Regions from separate parts of the Variovorax sp. RCC_210 genome, predicted to be linked through region 2. Evidence: riboswitches for the same ligand, from Rfam matches in the RefSeq annotation. Region 2 holds a riboswitch; the other holds the start of a gene.

Region 1 (8,373 bases), on a different contig from region 2:
GCTCTTCTGGCCGCCCAGGATGAACTCGTGCGTGGCGGTCTTCGGCTTATTCGACAGAGGCATGGCGCTCCAACTCGATGGGCATGGCGCTGAACAGGCGCGCAGTCGCTTCCGGGCTGGACGCGAACCACGCATGAAAGTAGCTGGCGCGCACGGGCCCGTGCACGTACAGCGCCTCGCCGCCGCGTGCGCCCACGGCCTGGGTCAGGCCGGGCCGCGCGGTGTGGGCGACGGGCGCCAGCGGCGTGTCGCACAGCGAATAGTGGAAGGTGTGGCCGCGCAATGTGTGCGCGCCCAGCGTGAGCTGCTGCGGGCCGAGGCCGGCGAGCCGCTTCTGCATGGTGACCTTGCCGGGCAGCAGGCCCCACATGCGGTGCGCACGCGCGCCATTCGGGGTGCCATCAGGGGTGCCATTCGGGGTGCCATCTTGCGTGGCAAGCTCGTCGAACAGCGCCATCATGCCGCCGCACTCGGCCCACACCGGCTTGCCAGCCGCGGCATGCGCGGCGAGCGCCTCGCGCAGCGGTGCGCAGGCCGACAGCGCCTCGGCGTGCAGCTCGGGATAGCCGCCGGGCAGCCACACGGCATCGCAGGCGGGCAAGCCGTCGCCCGCGAGCGGAGAAAAAAACGACAGCCGCGCCCCCAGCGACGCCAGCACGTCGAGGTTGGCGGGGTAGATGAAGGAGAAGGCCGCATCGCGCGCAATGGCGATGGTGCGGCCGGCGAGCAAGGGCGGCACGGCGTGCGCCTCTTCAGTCTCGTGCGCAGTTTCGGGCTCGGGCGCCCCGAAGCTCGCCTGCGGAAGCTGCGATGTCTGCAGCCGGCCGAGCGGCGTGTCGGCCAGCACGTCGGCCACGGCATCGAGCCGCGCCATCGCATCGCCGAGCTCGGTCGCCAGCACCAGCCCCAGGTGGCGCTCTGGCAGCGTGAAGCCCGCGTCGCGCGGCAACGCACCCATCCATTGCGCGGGCTCGCGCAGCGCGTCTTTCAGCATGCCCGCATGCCGCTCGCTGGCGACACGGTTGGCCAGCACGCCGGCCCACGGCAGGCCGGGGCGAAAGTTCTGCAGGCCGTAGGCCAGCGCGCCGAAGGTGCCGGCCATGGCGTGCGCGTCGATCACGGCCAGCACCGGCAGGCCGAAGCGCTCGGCCAGGTCGGCCGCGCTGGGCGTGCCGTCGAACAGGCCCATCACGCCCTCGACGATCAGCAGGTCGCACTCGGCCGCGGCGGCGCGCAGGCGCGCGCGGCAGTCGGCCTCGCCGGTCATCCAGAGGTCCAGCGAATGCACCGGCGCGCCGGTGGCCAGCGCCAGCCAGTGCGGGTCCAGGAAATCGGGCCCGCACTTGAAGGCCCGCACGCGGCGGCCCTGGCGGGCGTGCAGCCGCGCGAGCGCGGCGGCAACGGTGGTCTTGCCCTGCCCCGAGGCAGGGGCGGCCACCAGCACCGCGGCGCAGGTGAGCGCCGCGGCACCGGAGATGCCGTGGGTTTGCGAAGCTTGGTTTACTGAGGCGTCCACTTGAGGCCGACGTACGCGGTGCGGCCTGCATTGGCGTACAGCCGCGCGTACTGGTAGTCCTTGTTGCCCACATTGTCGACGCGCGCCACCAGGTTCAGGTCGCGGGTGATCTTGGTGCTGGCCGACAGGTTCAGCAGCGTGTAGCCGCCCAGCTTCACGGTGTTGGCCGTGTCGTCGTAGCGCTGGCTCGACGCCTGCACCTCGGCGCCCAGCGTCCAGCCCGCCACGCGCCAGTCGGCGCCCACGGTGCCGTGGCGCTTGGCGCGGCGCGCGAGCAGGTTGCCGGTGGACACGTCCTTCGGGTCCTGGATGTCGAACGAAGCGCGCAGCGTGACGTCGCCCAGGCGCTGGCTGGCCGACAGCGTGGCGCCCTGCAGCGTGGCGCGGCTCACGTTGGTGTAGCAGCCGAACGCCGAGGCGCAGCCCTTGGCGGTGCCCACGAAGTTGATCAGGTCGCGCACGCGGTTGCGGTACACCACGATGCCGGCGGTGGTGTCGGCCTGGGCGTAGTTCAGGCCCAGCTCCACGTTCTGGCTGCGTTCGGGGCGCAGCGTGCCCACGCCGTATTCGCTGAAGCGCTGGTACAGCGTCGGTACGCGAAACGCCGTGCCGGCCGAGGCGCTGAAGCGCAGCGCCGGGGTGATGGCGTAGCCGTACGCGGCGCTGCCGGTGGTCTTGCCGCCGAACTCGCTGTCCTTGTCGTGGCGCGCATGCAGCTGCAGCGAATGCGGGCCCTGCACGAAGCCGTAGCCCAGCGACAAAGCGTCCTGCGCGCGGTCGCGCGAGAGCAGCTTCGACGAGGTGGTGGGCGCGTTTTCGAGCGCGTCTTCGCGGCGCTCGAAGGTGGCCGTCACCAGGTGCGGGCCGAAGCGGAACTCGTTCTGGAACAGGTAGCCGCGCAGGTTGGTCTGCGTGCGGTAGAACGACGGCTGCGTCTTGTAGACCGACTGCGAGTCGGTCACCTGCACGCGGGTGCTGTAGATCTCGTTCCACTTCGACGACCAGGTCAGCCCGGCGGTGCGCAGCGTGTTGTTGGAGATGTCGTTGGCGAACAGGATGGGGAGCCTGGTCCGGTACGACACGCTGGCGTCGTAGCCCGCGCTGATGTCGCTTGCGAGCAGCGTGGCGTCCAGGCGCTGGTCGGGCGTGAGCTGGAAGCCCAGCTTCAGGTTGCCCGAGGTGCTGTGGTAGCCGTCGCGGTCGGGGCTGGTGAAGCCGTCCTTGCTGACGGTGCGCTTGTCCACGGGCTGCACGTTGAAGCCCTTGCTCTCTTCGTGCTCGACGCCGAACGAGTAGTCGAGCAGGCCCGACTTGCCGCTCACGCCGCCTTCGATCTTGCGCAGCCCCTTGCTGCCGAAGCCGATGCCCGCGTAGGGGCGCACGCCCTCTTCGCCGCGCTTGGTGAACAGCTGGATCACGCCGCCGATGGCGTCCGAGCCGTACACGGCGGCGGCCGGGCCGCGCAGCACTTCGATGCGGTCGATCTGCGACAGCGGAATGCCTTCCCAGCCGGCGCCGCCGGTGGATTGCGAGTCGATGCGCACGCCGTCGAGGTACACGGCGGTGAAGCGCGTTTCCGCACCACGGATGAACAGGCTGGTGGTGTTGCCCACGCCGCCGTTGCGCGTGATCTCGATGCCGGGCACGCGCGCGAGCACGTCGGCAACGCCGGTGGCGCCGCTGCGCTCGATGGTCTGGCGGTCGATGACCGACACGTCGCCCACCAGTTCGGACAGCGCCTGCGGCGTGCGGTTGGCCGTGACCACCGTTTCGCTCAGGGCCGCGGCCTCCTGGGCATGGGCCGGGCCGCCGAAGGCGGAAGCCAGCGCCACCACCATCGGCAAAGGCAGGCAGGCGAAGCGAACACGGCGCGCGGGTGCGCGGCCGCTGGAAAAGCAAGCGTGGGAAATCATTGAATGGACCGAACGAACGTCTATACCCCTCGCCGGCCTCCCGCCAGCGCCATGGGCACCATGGTCGCCTCATGCGTGTTGCGCATGCGGCGGCCGCCTTGTTGGCCGGTATCCGGGCTGGCAGAGCACCCCTCGCCGCCTTCCCAGGCACCTGTTTCAGGGCGCCCAGTGGCTTGGATGGAAGGGGGTGGCGCCTTGCGGCGCCGTCTGCTTGACCGTTGCGGGGGCAGCGCAGGTGGCTTCGGCCATGTTCCGACCTGCGTGAACGCGAAGGTCGGGCGGGCTTTGACTCCTGCTTCCCGTTGAACTGCGCCGTGCGAACCACGCCGCGAGCACCAACGGGCGGCATTTTAGGCCCTGCGGACTCGTCTTTAAGTCGAAAGTTGCGCCCCGCCGCTAACATCGGCCGCCATGATGCGGCCTGCCTCGGTGTTCCTGAATCTTCGTTCGGCGTTGCAGCGCCTCTTTGGTGTTTCCGGCTGGCAATCGATGCTGCTGTGGTCGATCGTGGCGGGGCTGCTCGGCACGCTGGCCACCGAGCTCTTTCGCGCGGCGCTCTACCACTTCGAGCACTTGCTGCTCGGCCCCGGCGAAGGGCTGGTGGCCATGGCCAGGCACCTGCCGTGGTGGGCGCGCGTGGCCTGCCCCACGCTCGGCGGGCTGGTGGCGGGCCTGCTGCTGGTGGCGGCACGGCGCGTGGCGGTGCGCAGCGCCACCTCCGACTACATGGAAGCCATCGTGCTCGGCGACGGGCGCATTCCGGTGGCGCAGACGCTGGTGCGCAGCGCCTCGTCGCTGGTGAGCATCGGCACGGGCGGCTCCATCGGGCGCGAAGGCTCGATGGTGCAGCTCGCCGCGCTGGCCGCGTCGCTGCTGGGGCGGGTGTTCCGCTTTCCTGCCGAGCGGCTGCGGCTGCTGGTGGCCTGCGGCGCGGCGGCGGGGCTCACCGCCGCCTACAACGCGCCCATCGCGGGTGCCTTCTTCGTCGCGGAAATCGTGCTGGGCTCCATCGCGATGGAAAGCGTGGGGCCGATCATCATCGCCTCGGTGGTCGCCAACGTCGCGATGCGCGCGCTGCCCGGCTACCAGCCGCCGTATGCAATGCCGGCCTTTCCTGAAACGCACGGCACCGAGGTCGTGCTGTTCTGCGTGCTCGGGGTGCTGCTCGGGTTCGCGGCCATCGGCTTCCTGCGCGCGCTGCAGGGCAGCCGCGCGCTGTTCTCGCGGCTGCCGCTGGCGCTGCCGTGGCGGCTGGCGCTGGGCGGGCTGCTGATGGGCGCCATCTCCGTGCCCATGCCCGAGGTGTGGGGCAACGGCTACAGCATCGTCAACGGCGTGCTGCACACGCCGTGGCCGTGGACGCTCATTGCGCTGGTGCTGGTCGCGAAGCTCGCCGCCACGCTGGCCACGGCCGGTTCGGGCGCGGTGGGCGGCGTGTTCACGCCGGCGCTGTTCTTCGGCTGCATGGTGGGCGCGCTTTTCGGCCAGGGGGTGCAGGCGCTGTGGCCGGCCGCCACGTCGGCACCGTTCGCCTACGCCATCGTCGGCATGGGCGCGTTCCTGGCGGGCGCCACGCAGGCACCTCTGATGGCGATATTGATGATCTTCGAGATGACGCTGAGCTACCAGGTCATGCTGCCGCTGATGGCGGCCAGCGTCATCGCGTACTTCGTGGCGCGCTCGGCCGACGCGGGGTCGATGTACGAGATCACGCTGCGGCGCAACGAGCAGCGCGACACGCAACTGCGCCTGCGCGGCCTGCACATGCGCGACCTGGCGCAACCGGCCGAAACGGTGGTCGGGCCCGAGGCCGACCGCGAGGCGATGAGCAAGCTCTTCCTGCAGCACCCGGTGAAGTACCTGTACGTGGTCGATGCCGGCAACCGCTACCTCGGCGTGGTGCCGCTCGCGGCGCTGGGCAGCGCGCCCGCCGAGACCAGCGCGGGCGCCCTGCTGTCGCAAGCCATCCTGCCTATCACCGCGGACACCGGGCTCGGCGAGGCGCTGCAGCGCTTTCTCGACCACCTGGGCGAGCGGCTGCCGCTCATCGAGAGCGCCGGCAACCCGGTGCTGCTGGGCGTGGTCGCCAAGAGCGCGTTGCTGGCCACCTACGTGCGGCTGAGCGAAGCCTGAAGACACCACGAAAGCACCGCGCAAGGTTTGATCGGCGGGCCGCAAAGCCGCAGAATCCGGAGCACGCCGGGCACCGCGCCCAGCCTCGGCAGGACCGCTTTCCCAGGAAACTACAATCGCCAACCATGCCCGCCTCCAGCCCCATCGACCAGATCGCCGAGCGCGTCGAACGCCTGCTTGTGCGTCACGAAGAGGTGCAGCGCACCAATGCGCTGTTGCAGGAACAGGTCGATGCGCTCACACGCGAACGCGACGCCCTGAAGTCGCGGCTCGCCGCGGCCCGCACGCGCCTCGATGCGCTGCTCGAACGGTTGCCGGCTGAACCACCTTCCGAAGATTCCCCCGCATGAAGCAGATTGAAGTACAGATCATGGGCCAGAGCTATTTGCTCGGCTGTCCCGATGGCGGCGAGGCGCAGCTGCGCGAAGCCGTCGACCGCGTGGACGCGGCCATGTGCAAGATCCGCGACGCCGGAAAAGTCAAGGCCCGCGACCGCATCGCGGTGCTGGCCTCGTTGAACCTGGCCTTCGACCTGGCCGCGCAACAGGCCACGCAACAGGCCTCCCCACAGGCCGCCGCGGCAGCGCCGGCCCCCGCGGTGACGGCCGCCGCCGACCCGCAAGCCAACGCCGAAGCCGACCCCAGGGCGGCCCAGCTCATTCAAAGACTCGATCAGGCCCTGGCCGGCGATGGACATTTGCTCTGAATGAGCGCGGCGGACACATACGGGGCGTAAAATCCGCCTTGTCTGCAGACGTGTCGGGCTTAATATTTCCTTGTTCCAATGCTCTCCGGAGCCGGGCTTGGTACATCGCTAGACGGGCGTGATCATCTCGCGTCAGATGAACCCGAAGTCTTGCTGCCCTCGCCCACCTGAACCCTGGTTCAGGATGCGGGTCCGGCACACCATCTGCAGACACCTTTTCCGGCCACGGCCCCCAGCACCAGTTGCTCGGGGCCGTTGCTTTTTCAAGCATCCGTTTTTTGCGACGCCGACGTGAACCTCTCCGCCCTGCTCGACCCCCTGCTCATCGCCGAACTCGCCGCCCTCGGCCTGGGCACCGGTTTTCTCGCGGGCCTGCTGGGCATCGGCGGCGGCATGCTGATGGTGCCGTTCATCACGATCATCATGGGCCAGCGCGGCGTGCCGGCCGACCTCGCGGTGAAGATGGCCATCGCGACCTCGATGGCCACCATCATCTTCACCTCGGTGTCCAGCGTGCGCGCCCACCACAAGCGCGGCGCGGTGCGCTGGGACATCGTGCAGCGGCTGGCGCCGGGCATCGTCATCGGCAGCCTCGCGGGCAGCCTGGGCGTGTTCGCGCTGCTCAAGGGCACGGCGCTGGCCATCTTCTTCGCGCTGTTCGTGGGCTTCTCGGCCACGCAGATGTTCCTCGACAAGAAGCCCAAGCCTACGCGGCAGATGCCGGGCACGCCCGGCCAACTGGGCGCGGGCGGCGCCATCGGCTTCATCTCGGGCCTGGTGGGCGCGGGCGGCGGCTTCATCAGCGTGCCGTTCATGACGTGGTGCAACGTGGCCATCCACAACGCGGTCGCGACCAGCGCGGCGCTGGGCTTTCCGATCGCGGTGGCCAACGTGCTGGGCTACGTCATCGCGGGGCATTCGGTCGAAGGGCTGCCGGCCGGTTCGTTCGGCTACATCTGGCTGCCCGCGCTGGCGGTGATTGCCGCGTGCAGCGTGTTCACCGCGCCGCTGGGCGCCAAGGCGGCGCACAGCCTGCCGGTGAAGAAGCTCAAGCGGGTGTTCGCCAGCATTCTTTACCTGCTGGCGGCCTACATGCTCTGGAAGGGGCTGCACGGCTGAGGCCGCGCCGGGCGCTGCATCAGTCTCGGCACCAATCACGGCATCAGCTACTGCACCCGCTGCTGCCGCCAATCGCGCGGCGAGCAGCCGAAGCGCTCGCGAAACGCGCGGCTGAAATGCGCCGCGTCGTTGAAGCCGCGGCCATAGGCAATCTCGGCCACCGGCCTCCCCGCGAGGCGCGGCTCCAGCAGGTCGCGGCTGCATGCCTCGAGCCTGCGCTCCCAGATGTACTGCGAAGGCGTGAGCGGCTCGCTCTTGAATACACGGTGGATGTGGCTCACCGACACCCCCAGCTCCGCCGCCAGCGTGCCCACCGACAGCATCGGGTCGGCCAGCTGCTCGTCGATGCGCCGCTTCACGCGCGCCAGGTGGTACGCCGTGAGGTTGCTCAGCGCCGGCGCGCGCGCCGCCGGCAGCGTCTGCAGCCCCGCCACCAAAATGTTCTGCACCCCGTGCGCCACGGCCAGCGCCGAGGCGGGCTGCAGCGTGTCGATGTCCTCGCGCAGCGTGCGGATCATGCCCAGCAGCAGGTGCCCCGCGCCTTCGCGGCCCGACACGGTGGTGGCCGTCAGCGCCTCGGTGTCGCGCAGCTCGCTGCGCAGGCGCTCGCCGGGCAGCTTGAGCACGATCTGCTCGAACGACTCCTCGAACAGCAGCTCGTACGGCCGCGTGCTGTCGTACAGCGCGAAGTCGCCCGCCGACAGCACCGCGTCGCGGCCGTCCTGGCGCACCACGCCGTGGCCGCGCGCCTGGATGCTGACCAGGAAGTAGTCGTCGCTCGAATGCGCGATGTGCCCCGGCGTGCGCATCACCCGCTGCGGCCCTGAGGTGACCACCGACATGTCGAGGCTGGGCAGCGTGTGCTGGCGGATGCTGCCCTCGAAGTTGCCGGTGTCGTCCTGCTGCACCGCGTCGCATTCGAGCTGCACGTAGACGTTGCAGATCATGTCGGTCCAGTAGGCGAGCCGCTGGTCGCGCGAGACGGC
Region 2 (8,373 bases):
GAAATGTCAGCTTCGAAGGGTCAGCTTCGACGGGTCAGACCGCGCTGTACAGCCGGCGCTCGACAAAGACCGAGCCCTGCAGGCGGCGCCAGCCCTTGGCCGCGGCCAGCACGCCCAGGTCGACCAGCGGCTCGACCAGCACGACCGTCATGTAGGCGGCGCCGAAGCTGGCGATCTGGCCCAGGTTTTCGAGCCCCATGCCGCGACCGTACAGCGCCCAGAAGCCGACCCACACCACGATGCCGCCCTGGTAGGCCACCGACAGCTTGAAGGCCTGCTGGTAGCTCAGGTCCACATAGGCCACGTTCTTCGGAATGATGCGGCGCGCCAGCGCGGCGGTGGCGAACAGCGGCACCAGCAAAGTGGTGACGTTCATGCCGAACTGGGGAATGTCCTGCGGCTCGAAGAACAGGCCCTGGATGAGCAGGCCGCCCGCCAGCCCGATGGCCGCGGGCGCCAGCCCGAACACCAGCAGCAGCGTGGTGCCCAGGATCAGGTGCACCTCCGACACGCCCACCGGGTGGTGCGGCAGCACCTCGAAGAAGCAGAACACCAGCGCCACGGCAATGGCCGAGCGCAGCGCCAGGCCGGCAAGGCCCTCTTTCACGGCGGTGTCGAAGGCCACCTTGCCCGTGTAGGCAAGTGCTGCGGCCGCCGTGGCGTAGCTGAGAAAAATCTTGGTTCCGTCGACGAGACCGGGTTCGATGTGCATCACGCACCTCCTGTAATGCACCGCAGTGCGAAAGTTGATTGTTCGTTCATGGGCTGGCTTGCGCAAGCCCCTTCGAGGCGGCGGCCGGCCCGGGCTTGCGCCGCAGCCGGCGCCAGCCGATCACCACGCCGCTGGCCGAGGCCACCGTGCCGACGATGGACAGCAGCCACACCACCAGGTCCCAGGCCGGCCGGTGCTGGATGAGCCAGGGAAAGTCCAGGCTGTGCGCCGCGTTGAAGAGCCAGCGGCGCAGGCGCGAATTGGCGTCGTTGCTGCCCGCGACCTGACCGCTGGCGGGGTCTATGTAGACCCAGCTGCGCGCCGGGTCGTCGACTCCACGCGCCACACGGGCAGCACGCGCTCGCGGTGGTGGCCGTACCAGTGGAAGTCTTCCCGGGTCTGCAGCACGGCCAGCGTCACGGGGGCGCCGGGCCGCAGGCGCGCGGCGGCACGCCGTATTTCTTCCTTGCCGAACGACGCGGGCGCACCTGTGGCGGCATCAACGACGCGCACGCGCGCCCTGGCGTCGCGCAGCTGCAGCAGCGGCCTGCCGTCGAACCACAGCAGCACGGCCTCGCGCGCGGCGGCGTCGCCCTCTTCCGTCGGCAACACGGCCGGCGGCCACGCCAACGCCGGCGTGCCGGCCCCGGTGTAGCGCGCCATGGCCGCCGCGTCGAGCGGCCCGCGCTGGAACCAGCCATTGGGGTTCATCGACAGCCAGCCGCTGATGATCCAGGTGAGCACGAAGAAGCCGCCGACCAGACCGGCGATGTGGTGCCAGGCCATCCAGCCCGAATAAGGCGTGACCGCGCCATTGCGAAACCGCCGCCGCAGGCGCACCCGCAGGATGCCGATGACGATGCCCGTGACCGCCGACACGATGCACGCCGCCGACAGCCACACCACCACCTCGTGCCACAGCGGCGGGTCGGCGCGCAGCGGCGTGAAGTAGATCCAGTGCGGCACCGAGCCCAGCCAGTTCCAGAAGCGCTCCGAGCGCGTGGTGTCGCGCACCACCTCGCCATTGCGCTGCGACACGTACAGCTCGGTGCCGGCCGCGTCGTTCAGCGCGATGCGGTGCAGCGGGCGCAGCGGGTTCAGGCCCTGCGGCACGGTCCACTGGTCGCGCTCCAGCGTCTCGGCCCAGTGCACGTTCGCGTCGTCCGGGTGGCCGGAGAAGGCGCGCGCGATGGCCTCGGCCTGCGCGGCATCGACCGGGCCGGGCACCTGGCCGTCGCGCGCCGACACCGTGTGCCGCCCGCCGCGCGCATCGACGATGCGCCACACCGGCCCCGCGTCGCTGCCGGCCTGCATCTCCAGCCCGATGCGACGCGGCTGCAGGGCGCGCACGTCCTCCGGCAGCACCTGCAGCGCGGCCATGGGCGACACCTGCGCCTGCTCGAAGCGCAAGGGCGCGAGCCCGGCCAGTCGCTCTTCGTCGGTGAGGTTCGGGTAGCCCACGTACATCATCACCACGCCCGAGACGAACCACATGACGAACAGCAGGCAGCCGCCGATGCCCAGCCACCGGTGCGTCCAGTAGAGCCAGTGCCGGATGCGCGGCCAGGCGCGGCGCCAGATGGATGTCATGCGGAAGTCATTCGGTCGTCGCTCAGAAGTTGACCAGCGCCGACAGCTCGAACGAACGCGGCCGGCCCAGCAGCCACTGGTTGCCGCTGTTGGAGAACGACACCGGGTACTTGCGGTCGGCCAGGTTGTAGGCGCGCAGCGCCAGCTTGAGCGACGGGTTGGCCTGCCAGCTCACCGAGGCGTCGGCCACGGTGTACGAGCCGATCTTGCGCGTGTTGGCCGTATCGACCTGGCGCGGGCCCACGTAGCGCACGCCGAAAGCGGCCTCCCACTGCGGGCGAAAGCGCCAGCCGAGCCACAGGTTGGCCGCCTCTTCGGGCACGCCCATGGGCGTGTTGCCCGCGCGCGAGACCAGCCTGCCGTTCACCACCTCGTTGAAGTCGTCGTAGCGCGCGCGCAGCTTGGCCACGTTGGCTTCCAGTTTCAGCGTGGGCGTGAGCGCCAGGTCGAGCGTGGCCTCGATGCCTTCGGACGACTGCTGGCCGACCTGCTGCGTCTTGCTCGGGTCGTTCGCGTCGCGCGACAGCAGCTTGTTCTTCTCGATGCGGTAGGCCGCCACCGTCCAGGCGCCGCGGCTGTCGGCCAGCTGGCGCTTGTAGCCGACCTCCACCTGCCTGCCCGTGCTGAGCTCGAAGGGCACCTGCGTGGCCGAAGTGCTGATGAGCGAGGTCAGCGGATCGGCCGCGCGCGCCACCTGGGCGTAGAACGACTGCGTGGCATCGGGCGCGTACACCACGCCGAGGCGGCCGGTGGCGTACTCGAAGGTCTTGCCCAGGCTGTTGGCGGCGTTCTGCAGGTCGGCGCGCGCGACCTTGGCGTGGTCCCAGCGCAGGCTGCCCACCACCGACCACTGCTCGTTGAAGGCCAGCTTGTCTTCGGTGAAGAAGGCGTAGGTGTCGGTCTTGGTCTTGTAGCGCGGCAGGTAGGCCACGGGCGACGCGTAATAGCCGGGGTTGAAGGTGAACGGGTCCACCACCGAGCGGCCGCCGAAGGGCGTGTCGCTGGTGTTCAGGAAGTCGATGCGGTTCACGTCGAAGCCCGCCAGCACCTGGTTGGCCAGGCCGAACAGCCGGTGCTTCACGGTCACGTCGGTGCGGTTGCCGACCTGCTCCTGGTCGTGGCCGATTTCGAGGTAGTCGCCGCGCGTCACGCGGCGCGTGGTGGCGTTGAAGGTGTAGGTCTCGCTGTTGCGCCAGTGGCGCTTGCTCTCCAGGCGGTAGAGGTGGTTGCGCACCGTCACGGCGTCGTTGGGCGTCCATTGCGCGTCGAGCCGGGTCCACTTGTCGCGGTACTTGATCTCGGCGTCGTCGAGGTTGTAGTTCTGGCGCAGCGTCTGGCTGCTCAGGCGCCCGTCGATCAGCGGCACGCCGTAGTAGCGCTGCGGCGTCTGCCGGCCTTCGTCGTGCGACAGCGTGAACTGCAGCTGCGGCGACACGTCGAGCCGCACGGCCGCGCCCACGGCCAGGCTCTCGGCCTCGCCGCGCTGCATGAAGCCGTCGGTGGCGCGGTGGCTGATGTCGAAGCGGTACGAGAGCTTGTCGTTGATGGCCCCGCCGCTGCCGAAGGCAACCTGGCGCGTGGCGTCGGAGCCCAGCGTGACGAGCGCCTCGTTCTGGATGGGGCCGCGCGTGGGCTTCTTTGGCACCACGTTGATGGCGCCACCGATGGCGCCTTCGCCGTACATCACCGAGGCCGCGCCGCGCAGCACCTCGATGCGGTCGACCGACCAGGTGTCGAAGGGAAAGGTGACGGTGCCCGCGCCCGCGTACAGGCGCGTGCCGTCGAACAGCTGCATGACCGAGCCGTGGCCCGTGAAGCCGCGCGCGGCCATGGCGGTGCCGCCGTTGCCCGGCGCGGGCGAACCGGTGATGCCGGTGGCGCGGGTGGCCGCGTCGACCACCGACACGTCGCCGCGCGCGCGGATGGTGTCGCCCGTCAGCACCTCGATGCTGGCCGGCGTTTCCAGCGGCGTGAGGCCGAGCCGGCTGCCGGTGGCCGTGGGCTCGTCGATGGCCAGCGGCGCGTGGCGGTCGGCCTCGACGCGCACCGGGTTCAGGCTTTGGGCGCCGGTTGCTTCCGTTTGCGCAAAAGACGCGCCGGGAGCGAAAGCCAGACCCAGGCCCAGCCCCAATGAAATGCCTGAAATGTGCAAAAGGCGGGAAGGGCGCGAAAGGCGCGCCCGATGAAGCTGCGCACCCCTTCCCGCGCGATGCCGCGCCTGTGTCGTCCGACCCATGTGAGCTCTCCTCCGGCCTGCGTCCCCGCAGGCTCCCGACCGATGAAGGACGCAGCAGGGGAAAGGCGAAAGGGCTGCCACGGTGCGCGCGAGCGCCAAGCGGCGGGCCCGGACACGCACTCCCGCTGCGTCCGAAGGCGGTTGCGAAGGCCGGTATCCGGGCTTGCGGAGCGTCGTGGCGTGCCGAGTGGAAGCACACCGCGACCGAAACCCTCGCCTTCCCACGCCGAAGCGCAGTGACTGCCGAGCCCTCGATGAAGGGGCGCGTGCGTGAGGGTTTCCAGATCCGCTGACCGTTGCGGGGGCAGCGCAGGCATTGCCGCGTCATCGACGACGCGGCGCACCTGCTTCCCGTTTAACCCCTGGAGCCATGCGACATGGCGGGAGGGGCACCTTCGAACCGTGGTCTGGTGCGGTTAAGAAAAATTAACACACCAAAACCGGCGGAATTATAGGGAGCCGGGCTTTCCTTCGGGCCCGAACAGGCGCCGCATGACCGCCACGCCGGCCACCAGCGCGTTGGAGTAGCTGGTGTAGGGCTCGAGCGCGGCTTCGAGCGGAAGGTAGACGTGGGCGGGGGCGCCGGCTGTGCCCGCTGTGCCCGGTGTACCCGGCGTGCCAGGAATGGACGGGGCACCTGGCGCGGAGCCATCGTCCACCGCCTCCATCAGCACCCAATAGAACTCCCCCGCCTCCAGCTCATGGACGGTGAGCGCGATGTTTCTGGGGTTGGGCATGGGCGTGAAGGTGGGCTGCTGTACGTTGAATGGCTGGAGGACAGGTGCGGTTGACAGCTTCCGGGCTTCTCCTACAGAGCGGGCCCGTGGCGCGGCCTAAGGTTTTACACAGGGGGTGCCTGCGGTGACTGTGCGGTGACTGCGGCGGCTCCTCTCTCGCAAAAACCAACCCAGGAGGCAGCATGAAACCCTTCAGCCTTGACCCGAGCATGCGGGCGACCATCGGCGGCGCGTTCTACCCGACCGGCTATTCGATGGTGATGTTCCCCAAGCCCGAAGACGCCACCCGCGTCGGCCAGCAGCTGATCGATGGCGGCGTGAGCCGCGACGACATCTTCCTGCTGCCGCCGCAGGCCGTGCTCTCGCAGATTTCGCCGACGGTCGAACAGGCCGACGACCCGCTGCCCTCCGCCGGCACCGAAGGCGCCACCGTGCGCGCCTACACCAAGCTGGCGCGCGAAGGCCATGCCGCGCTTCTGGTGAAGACCGACGACAGCGACGCCGCCGAGCGGCTGATGGTGGCGGTGCGCACCGTGCCGTACGCCATTGCGCAGCGCTACCGGGCGCTGGTCATCGAAGACCTCTGAGGCCCTGGAGATCGAAGAGCGGCGCGGCGCCTGGGTCAACGCGAGGCTCAGGCCGGCACGGCCATGGCGACGGCACGCTGCACCACGTCGCGGGCCATGGCCTGCGCGAGTTCGTGTTCGCCGAGGAACACGGTGGCCGAAGTTTCCTGCGTCAGCAGCCGGGCCTCGTGCTCGTTGTGGCTGCGAATGACGGTCTGGATGGTGGGGTTCAGCGTGCGCGCGGTTTCCATCATCTGGCGCACGTTCATGGCGTCGGGCGTGGCCACCACCAGCACGCGGGCGCGCGCAATGTGGGCCTGGATGAGCACCGCCGGGTCGGCCGCGTCGCCCCACACCGCGGGCGTGCCCGCCTCGCGCAGCTTCTCGACCAGCTCGCGGTTCTGCTCGGCGACCACGTAGGGAATGTCATGCGCGTCCAGCTCCTGCGCAATGCGGCGCCCGACCCGGCCGTAGCCCACCAGCACCACCTGGCGGGACAGGTACTTGGCCTCGGTGGTCATCGGCAGTTCGGCCAGCGGGTCGTCGCGCGACTCCAGCCCGCGCGCGAACGACGAATGGGCGTGCAGCCATTTCTGCATCGGCGTGATCAGGCTGAACCACAGCGGGTTGGTGGCAATGGAGATGAGCGCGCCCGCCAGCACCAGGCTCTGCCCTTCCACCGGCAGCAGGCCGAGCGACACGCCAAGCCCGGCGAGGATGAACGAGAACTCCCCGATCTGCGCCAGGCTGGCGCTGACCGTGAGCGCCGTGCCCAGCGGGTAGCGAAACACCAGCACCAGCGCGCAGGCCGCAATCGACTTGCCCAGCACGATGACCAGCACCACCGCCAACACCTGCAGCGGCCGCTCGATGAGCACCGAGGGGTCGAACAGCATGCCCACCGACACGAAGAACAGCACGGCGAAGGCGTCGCGCAGCGGCAATGATTCTTGCGCGGCGCGGTGGCTGAACTCCGACTCGCGCATCACCATGCCGGCGAAGAAAGCGCCCAGCGCGAACGACACGCCGAACAGCGCCGCTGAGGCAAAGGCGATGCTCACGGCCGCGGCCACCACGCACAGCGTGAACAGCTCGCGCGAGCCGGTGCGCGTGACCTGCCAGAGAATCCACGGGAACACGCGGCGCCCGACCACGAGCATCAGCGCCACGAAGCCGCCGACCTGCAGCAGCGTGAGGCCCAGCGTTTGCCACAGCGGATCGGCCGGAGCGGCCTGGGCGTTGTGGCCGCCGAGCGTGCCGGCCAGCGGCGGCATGAGCACGAGCACCAGCACCATGGCCAGGTCTTCGACGACGAGCCAGCCGATGGCGATGCGCCCGGTGAAGGAATCGAGAATGCCCAGGCTTTCGAGCGCGCGCAGCAGCACGACGGTGCTGGCGACCGACAGCGCGAGCCCGAACACCAGCGCGGCCCCGGGGCTCCAGCCCCACCACATGGCGAGGCCGCCGCCGAGCAGCGTGGCCACGGCGATCTGCGCGAGCGCGCCCGGCAGCGCGATCTTGCGCACCGCCAGGAGGTCGTCGAGTGAAAAATGCAGGCCCACGCCGAACATGAGCAGCATGACGCCGATTTCGGCGAGCTGCGCGGCAATGCCGGCGTCGGCCACGAAGCCGGGGGTGAACGGTCCGATGATCACGCCGGCCAGCAGGTAGCCGACCAGCGCCGGCAGCCGCAGCTTGGCCGCCAGGAACCCGAACACGAGTGCCAGCCCGAGGCCGGCGGCGATCGTGTTGATGAGGGAAACGCTGTGGGGCATCGCCGCATTTTGCAGGAACGATGCCTACCCCTTCGTGTCAGCCGGCCATCTCTTGCGCGTTCCTGGCGCTTGTGTTTCGGGGCGGCCGTTCAGGGCGTGTGAACAGGCCGCCGTGCAGGCCCCCGCGAGCGTCAGCCCGACATCTTGCTGGTACGAGCCCCCTCGATCAGCTCGGGCTCCTGCGCTTCCACCCAGGTCTCGTTGTTCAAGGCGGCCTGCAGCCGGGCCTCGTCGAGTTCGTTGGTCCACTTGGCCACCACGATGGTCGCCACGCCGTTGCCGATCAGGTTGGTGAGCGCGCGCGCCTCCGACATGAAGCGGTCGATGCCCAAAATGAGCGCCAGCCCCGCCACCGGCACATGCCCCACCGCCGACAGCGTGGCCGCCAGCACGATGAAGCCGCTGCCCGTCACGCCGGCCGCGCCCTTCGAGGTGAGCAGCAGCACGGCCAGCAGCGTGATCTCCTGCACCAGCGTCATGTGCGTGTTGGTGGCCTGGGCGATGAACACCGCGGCCATCGTCAGGTAGATGGAGGTGCCGTCGAGGTTGAACGAATAGCCCGTGGGAATCACCAGGCCGACCGTCGTCTTGTTCGCGCCGGCGTTCTCCATCTTCTCCATCATGCGCGGCAGCACCGACTCGCTGGACGAGGTGCCCAGCACGATGAGCAGCTCTTCCTTGATGTACTTGATGAACTTCCAGATGCTGAAGCCGTGGAACCTGGCGATCAGCCCCAGCACCACGAAGATGAACAGCA

The links. Region 2 has a riboswitch for cobalamin ahead of AB6807_RS25970 (TonB-dependent receptor). Riboswitches for the same ligand answer to the same signal wherever they lie in the genome.
Region 1: linked by a shared signal. The riboswitch ahead of AB6807_RS03890 (TonB-dependent receptor domain-containing protein) and the one ahead of AB6807_RS25970 (TonB-dependent receptor) in region 2 are both predicted to bind cobalamin.

Annotation. Positions count from the first base shown of each region.
Region 1 is NZ_JBFUPJ010000001.1:783,373-791,745, reverse strand. It holds gene AB6807_RS03900 (bifunctional adenosylcobinamide kinase/adenosylcobinamide-phosphate guanylyltransferase) at 1-63, opposite strand, end outside; gene AB6807_RS03895 (cobyrinate a,c-diamide synthase) at 47-1,516, opposite strand; gene AB6807_RS03890 (TonB-dependent receptor domain-containing protein) at 1,501-3,429, opposite strand; cobalamin riboswitch at 3,515-3,784, opposite strand; gene AB6807_RS03885 (ClcB-like voltage-gated chloride channel protein) at 3,841-5,562, shown strand; gene AB6807_RS03880 (DUF904 domain-containing protein) at 5,688-5,912, shown strand; gene AB6807_RS03875 (cell division protein ZapA) at 5,909-6,268, shown strand; gene AB6807_RS03870 (sulfite exporter TauE/SafE family protein) at 6,560-7,387, shown strand; gene AB6807_RS03865 (helix-turn-helix domain-containing protein) at 7,435-8,373, opposite strand, start outside.
Region 2 is NZ_JBFUPJ010000010.1:248,930-257,302, forward strand. It holds gene AB6807_RS25955 (energy-coupling factor ABC transporter permease) at 35-712, opposite strand; gene AB6807_RS25960 (PepSY domain-containing protein) at 759-1,094, opposite strand; gene AB6807_RS25965 (PepSY domain-containing protein) at 1,013-2,302, opposite strand; gene AB6807_RS25970 (TonB-dependent receptor) at 2,325-4,349, opposite strand; cobalamin riboswitch at 4,669-4,950, opposite strand; gene AB6807_RS25975 (hypothetical protein) at 4,988-5,275, opposite strand; gene AB6807_RS25980 (hypothetical protein) at 5,458-5,862, shown strand; gene ybaL (YbaL family putative K(+) efflux transporter) at 5,910-7,616, opposite strand; gene AB6807_RS25990 (dicarboxylate/amino acid:cation symporter) at 7,748-8,373, opposite strand, start outside.